DNA from 2 places in the Sphingosinicella wutangchuni genome. Region 2 is predicted to be linked to the other one. Evidence: predicted binding sites of a transcription regulator. Region 2 holds the regulator's gene; the other holds the start of a gene.

Region 1 (3,399 bases), 340 kb from region 2:
TCGGCGAAGGCGGCATCGACGAGGTGGTGCTGGCGATGAACGCCACGCTCGAGGGCCAGACCACCGCCCATTACCTCGCCGAGCGGCTCGAGGGCTTTCCCGTCCGCATCACCCAGCTCGCCCACGGCCTGCCGGTCGGCGGCGAGCTCGACTATCTCGACGAGGGCACGCTCGCCCAGGCGCTGCGGGCGCGCCGCCCCGTCGCCTGACGCCGCCAAGCCTTGACGCTCCCCCGGGCGCTGCCTAGCTGCGCTGCATGAGCCTTCTTCCGATCATCGAAATCCCCGATCCGATCCTGCGCGCCGAATCGGCGCCGGTCGAAGCGATCAACGACGACGTCACGCGGCTCGTCCGCGACATGTTCGACACGATGTATGCGGCGCCGGGAATCGGCCTCGCCGCCGTCCAGGTCGCGGTGCCGCGGCGGCTGCTGGTCATCGATCTGCAAGACCCGGAGGAGGAAGGGGGCGAGCCGGTGCGCAACCCCTTCGTCTTCATCAATCCCGAGATCGTCGAGCGCTCGGACGAATGGAAGACCTACAATGAGGGCTGCCTCTCGATCCCCGACCAATATGCCGAGGTCGAGCGCCCCGCGACCGTCCGCGCCACCTGGCTCGACGAGACCGGCAAGCCGCGCGAGGGCGAATTCGATGGCCTGATGGCGGTCTGCCTCCAGCACGAGGTCGACCATTTGAACGGTGTGCTGTTCATCGATCATCTCTCGCGCCTGAAGCGCGACATGGTGGTGAAGAAGGTCCTGAAGGCCCGCCGCGACCGCGGCAACGCCGCGATTCTATAAGCTTTTCCTAGCTGCTCCCCGCAATCTGTTGCTCCCCGGCGAAAGCCGGGGCCCAGAGATCCCGCCGGGGAACATTAAGCCGCGACCGCGTCGATCGCGGCGCGGCAGTCGCGCGCGCATTCGCGGCACATTTCGGCGCAGATCCGGCAATGTTCGTGGTCGTGGCGCGCGCATTCTTCGGCGCAGATGTCGCAGGCGGTGATGCAGAGCTGCAGCATCTCCTGCAGCAAAGCTTCGTTGCTGCCGGTTTGGCGCGTCGCCACTTTCGCGGCCGCCTGGCAGATGTCCGCGCAGTCGAGGCAGGTGCGGATGCACTGGCGCATGTCCATGTCCTCGGCAGCGCAGGCATCGGCGCAGCTCGTGCATATGACGGCGCAGAACATGGCGTGGCGGACGGCGAGCGCGAGCGGCTCGTTGAGATGGCCACCGGCATCGGGATGGGCGGCGATCATCTTGGCGATCGACATGGCTTTCTCCTCTAAAAAGGCGAACGGGTTTCGCGTGGCGCCGGTTCCCGAATCCTGTTGAGCGCGACGCTCCGCTGCTCTAGGTTCCCATTTCGTTCCTGCGTGGGGTGTTGAGATGGATCCGATGATTTTGGTGGTAGTGGCGCTCGTCGCGGGGCTCGGCGCGGGCTGGTTCGTGGGCAACCGACAGGCCGCCGCCTTCCGCGCCGAGCGCGACCAGAGGCTTGAGGATTTCCGCAAGGCGATCGCCGACCTCGCCGCCGCCGAGGAGCGTGCCAAGCAGGTGCCGGCGCTGCAGGAGCAACTCGATCAGGTCCGGCGCGAATGCGGCGAAGCCCGCACCGAATGCGCGCGCCTCTCGTCGAGCCAGATCGAGCGCGAGCGCGCCTTCGAAGCCCGGCTCCAGGAATTGAAGGAGGCGCGCGAGGCGATGAGCGCCCAGTTCAGCGAGATCGGCGGCAAGATCCTGGGTGAAGCGCAGAAGAGCTTCCTGGAACGCGCCGATGCGCGCTTCCGCCAGTCTGAGGAGACTGCCGGCAATGGCCTCAAAGCACTTCTCCAACCGGTCAACGAGCGGTTGCAGCGTTACGAGGAGGGGGTTGCCAAGGTTGAGGCGGAGCGCCGCGACGCCTTCGGCAATCTCGTCGGGCTGATTGAATCGATGCGGGTCGGTCAGGAGAAAGTCAGCTCGGAAGCGGCCAAGCTCGTTAACTCCCTGCGCAATGCGCCTAAGTCGCGTGGCCGTTGGGGCGAGCAGCAGTTGAAGAACGTGCTCGAGACGTGCGGGCTCACCGAAAATTGCGACTTCCAGACCGAGGTCAGCGTCGAAGGTGAGGAGGGCCGGCTCCGGCCCGACGTCGTCATTCGTATTCCCGGAGGGCGTACGCTGATCATCGACGCGAAGGTGTCCCTGAACGCGTACCAAGATGCTTTCGGAGCCGTGGATGAGGCGGAGCGCCACATCGGCCTCGCCGCCCATGCGGCGGCGATGCGGGCGCACGTCAACACGCTGGGCAACAAGGCCTATCAAACCCAGTTCGGCAACAGTCCCGATTTTGTCCTCATGTTCGTGCCAGGCGAACATTTCCTGTCAGCCGCCCTCGAACATGATCCAACCCTTTGGGATTACGCCTTCGACAGGAAGGTGCTGTTGGCAACTCCCACCAATCTGATCGCGATCGCCCGTTCGGTGGCTTCGGTTTGGCAGCAGGAGGCGCTCGCCCGCAACGCGCGCGACATCGCCCTTCTCGGGAAGGAGCTTTACGACCGCCTTGCAAAGGTTGGCGAGGATTTGCGGAAGGTGGGAACGGGACTGAACAGCGCCGTCAGCAACTTCAATACTTTCACGAATTCGTTCAATAGCCGACTGGTCTCAACGGGTCGGAAGTTCAAGGAACTCAATATCGAGACGGGTGCGCGTGAGCTTGAGGACGTGCCCGCCGTTGAGGCATTGGCCAGTGCGGGCGATCTGGTTCGGCCTGCTCTGCCGGATAGGAGGCGCGAGGACGAGGCGGAAGCGGCCGAATAGCCTAAACGTCCCAGTCGGCCCGGCGCTCGCCGCCGCACCCGGTGAAGCTTTCGCCGTCGGCGACCACCATCACCTGGTCGGCATAGCCGTGGCCGCTCATTGCGTCATTGCAGCGGCCGTGGGTGACGTCGACCACCAGCCGCTGGGTCTCGTAGCGGTGGCCGTTGAAGGTCGTGCGCGGCTCGGGCCGGGCGACGCGGATGCGCTTCTCGCCGTAATTGCCCTGATAGTCGATCACGCCGTTTGCGATGGTCAGCGCCCAGCCGGGTTCCTGGCCGCGCGCGCTGTAGCTTTCGTGCTTGTCGCCCGGCGCGCTCGCCGTCACGGCCGGATAGGCGCAGGCCGCGCACAGCGCCATCATCACGTAAGCGGGCCATTTCGGCATCGTGATTCGGGCCGTTTTCATGGGCGCCATAGCGAATGAGCGAATCGAAGGTTCCGCATCACGCGCGCCGCCACTGGTTGATCACTTCATAGGCCATCACCGCGGTGGCGACGGCGGCGTTGAGGCTGTCGGCCTTGCCCAGCATCGGCATCTTCACCAAAGTGTCGCACTCGGCCTCATAGGCCGCGGGAAGCCCCTGCGCCTCGTTGCCGACGAGGAT
Region 2 (3,399 bases):
GAGCCGCTGGAGCTCGATCGCCTTCCGGTCGCCGCCTGCAGCCGGGATCTGTGCATTGCCGACCTCGGCCGGGAAGGGCGCCGCTGGCGCCTGCTCGCAACACGCAGCCGGGACATGGTGCCGATCGAGGCGCTGGTCCACGCCTGCGCCGAGGCCGATATCGTCGTGAGCGACCGGCGCCTGCCGCGCACCTGCCGCCCGCGCTGGCTCAAGGCGGATCGCACTTTGCTGCGGCGCACCGGCGGCCTGGCCTTCACGCTCGGCGAGGTCGGCCGCGTGGCGACGGTGGCCGATCGGGTCGGCCGTCACCCCTGGGCCGCGGCGCCCTGAACGCCTTCGTCGCCGGTCCCGCGTCGTTCGTCGCGGGCTTTCCCAGCCGGTCGAGCCATGGGCCGCCGTCGTCGAACAGATGGCTTGAGCTACTTTCTGCCGATTAGGAGGGGCGGACACAGATTCACGTGGGGAGAATCGCCATGGAAACCGACCTGCAATATTATACCCGGCTCGTGATCGAAGAGCTGCGCGCCGCCCGCCGCGCCGATGCGCCCGATAAGCGCCGTGCGCACGAGCTGCGGGCCAACGCCTTCACGCTGCAGATGCACCGGCTCGAGAATATGCCGGTCGCCAGCAACCCGCAGATCCGCCTGCGCCCGCTCCCGCTGGCCGCCTGAACGCAGAACGCCCCGGCACCATGAGATGCCGGGGCGTCACTGTCGCTTCAGGGAAGAAGGATCAGGGGCTGACCGGGAAGTCCTCGTCGTCGTCGTCATGCTCAAGCGCGGCCAGGATGAAACCGGCGAGAATGACCCCGCCCAGCAGGAATGCCATGATGTGGCCGCTGCCCCCATTGAGGCTGCTTTCGCCCGCGGCGCCGAGCGATTCAGACTGCGGCTGAATGGAAGCTGCGGGGGCGGCGTTGCTCGCCACCGCCGGTGAGACCATCAGGCCCATTGCGGCGACCGCCGCCAAAGTCCGTTTCAACATTTGTGATTCCCTCCGTACGAACACGTACTGCTCGGCATGTCCTGCACATGCCTCGCGATAACGAGGTCGCTATCGAGGGGTTCCGGTCGCAGTCGCCCGATCCGGGCCGAAAAGGTGTGTTTTGTCGCGCATTTGCGGCGCTTGGCCGAACCGGCGGGTCATGCCGCGGTGCACGACCCCAGCGGATGGCAAAAGCGTCTCGGCGGGGGAGTGCTAGTCGCCTTTGACGGCCGCCAGTTCGTTGCCGGACGGGTCGAGGAAATGGAAGCGCCGGCCGCCAGGAAAGGCGAAGATCGGCTGCACGATCCGGCCGCCGGCCTGCTCGACCGCGGCGAGGGTGGCTTCGAGGTCGTCGACGTCGATCACCGGCAGCGGCGCCTTGGTCGCCTCGGCCGCGTCCGCCTGCAGGCCGATATCGGTGTCGCCGGTCATCGTCGCGGCATAGGTCGGCCCGAACTCGGTCAGCCCCCAGCCGAACGCGCGCTCGTAAAAATCCTTGGCCGGGCCGATCGCGGCGACGGGAAGTTCGACATAATTCAGGCGTGCCATCGCAGCCTCCATGGATAGGGTTGGAAAACCGCAATCGGCCGATCAATAGCGGCGCAGCAGTCCGGACAATTTGCCCTGAACCACGACCTGTTCGGGGCGATAGCGCTGCGGGTCGTAATTGCGGTTGGCGGGATCGAGGCGGACCATCGAGCCTTCGCGGCGGAAGGTCTTGAGCGTCGCTTCCTCATTGTTGATCAGCGCCACCACGATCTCGCCGTCGCGGGCGACGTCGGTCTTGCGGATAAGGGCGTAATCGCCGTCGAGAATGCCCTCGTCGACCATCGAATCGCCAGCCACTTCGAGCGCATAATGCTCGCCCGGGCCGAGCAGGGCGGCGGGAACGGCGAGGCTCTCGGTGCCCTGCAGAGCCTCAATGGGCGTGCCGGCGGCGATCCGCCCGTGCAGGGGCAGCTCGATGATGTCGTTGCTGTTGGCCGGCTGCGGGAGCTGGACGGACGGCTTGGCCGCGGCCTTGCCGGCGCCCTCGGGCATCTTGACCACCTCCAGGGCGCGCGCCCGGTTGGGCAGGCGGCGGATGAAGCCGCGCTCCTCGAGCGCCGAGATAAGGCGGTGAACGCCGGACTTGGATTTGAGCTCCAGCGCCTCCTTCATCTCCTCGAACGAGGGCGAGACCCCCGTATCGGCGAGATGATCGTGGATGTAGCAAAGCAGCTCATGTTGCTTCTTCGTCAGCATGGTCCGGCTCCCTGGAACGTATAGAGAACGTGTAGGCAACGTTCCGAAATCTGTCAAGCGAGGTGAGGAACGCGTCCCGTGCCGCTTTGCAACCCCTTGATATGACTGGACGGGCGGCGCTTTCTAACGGGCGCGGTTTCCGGTAGATTGGCGACAGTCACGGTTCAGCCACCCGCGGGGGAGAGACAGGCGATGGACGACGAGGACGAAAATATCCGCCCGGCGGGCACCGGATCCTTCTTCGAAATGAAGCGCACGTGGCTGATCATGATCGTGATCGCGATCATCGCCGTCTTCTGGGGTATGGGCGGCCAGCGCACGGCGCGGGACAAGGCTCCCGAAGTCTATTCGGCGCAGGAACGGCACGCCAAGGAAGCGGACGAAATAGCCGGCTTTGGCCGGCGCGAGGCGCAGAACGAGGCCGCCGCGAACGGCTTTTAGGAGCCGGCCGCCACGGGGATTCCCGCCACTCGCAGGAAATTGGCCAGCAGACGGTGGCCATACTCGCTCGCGATGCTTTCCGGGTGGAATTGCACGCCGTGGATGGGAAGGTCGCGGTGGCGCAGGCCCTGCACGGTCGCGTCGTCGGCGGTTGCGTTGACCGCCAGCATATCGGACAGGCCGTCCGCCGCGACGACGAGCGAATGGTAGCGCGTGGCGGTGAAGGGCGAGGGCAGGCCGGCGAAGACCCCGCTGCCGTCATGGGTCACCGGGCAGGTCTTGCCGTGCATCACCCGGCCCGCGCGCACGACGCGGGCGCCGAAATGCTGGCCGATCGCCTGGTGGCCAAGGCAGACGCCGAGCAAAGGCCGCCGCGCCTCGGCGCAAAGCGCGACCAGGTCCAGCGACAGGCCGGCTTCGTCGGGCGTTCCGGGGCCAGGCGAGATCAGGAACGCCTCGGCCCCGCTCGCCAGCGCTTCCTCGGCGGAAAGCGCGTCGTTGCGAACCACCTCGACCGCCGCGCCCAGCTCCTGCAGATAATGGACCAGGTTCCAGGTGAAGCTGTCATAATTGTCGACGACCAGGATCACGGCTGTGCTCCGTTCCCGGTCGCGACGGGCGGCTTACGGAGCGGTCGCACCGCCCCGCTGCAGCGCCTGCTTGGCGGCGCGGATCGCGTCGCCATTGCGCTTCACCTTGAGCTCGGCAGCGACCGCGCGGCTGAACTGG

What was found. Region 2 encodes LexA, which represses DNA repair genes until DNA is damaged. Its sites were predicted from a motif close to GTTCCNCNCTTGTTCT; they were not measured.
Region 1: a site for LexA is predicted at 1,350-1,365, ahead of rmuC (DNA recombination protein RmuC). Genes of this name have one in related genera too.

Annotation. Positions count from the first base shown of each region.
Region 1 is NZ_CP141588.1:406,841-410,239, reverse strand. Features, by position in the region: gene recR (recombination mediator RecR) at 1-209, shown strand, start outside; gene def (peptide deformylase) at 257-799, shown strand; gene SH591_RS02070 (four-helix bundle copper-binding protein) at 874-1,266, opposite strand; gene rmuC (DNA recombination protein RmuC) at 1,382-2,794, shown strand; gene SH591_RS02060 (hypothetical protein) at 2,796-3,200, opposite strand; gene SH591_RS02055 (TrmH family RNA methyltransferase) at 3,238-3,399, opposite strand, start outside.
Region 2 is NZ_CP141588.1:65,322-68,720, forward strand. Features, by position in the region: gene SH591_RS00350 (ComEC/Rec2 family competence protein) at 1-330, shown strand, start outside; gene SH591_RS00355 (hypothetical protein) at 474-671, shown strand; gene SH591_RS00360 (hypothetical protein) at 733-984, opposite strand; gene SH591_RS00365 (VOC family protein) at 1,198-1,533, opposite strand; gene lexA (transcriptional repressor LexA) at 1,576-2,229, opposite strand; gene SH591_RS00375 (hypothetical protein) at 2,422-2,670, shown strand; gene SH591_RS00380 (anthranilate synthase component II) at 2,667-3,260, opposite strand; gene SH591_RS00385 (peptidylprolyl isomerase) at 3,294-3,399, opposite strand, start outside.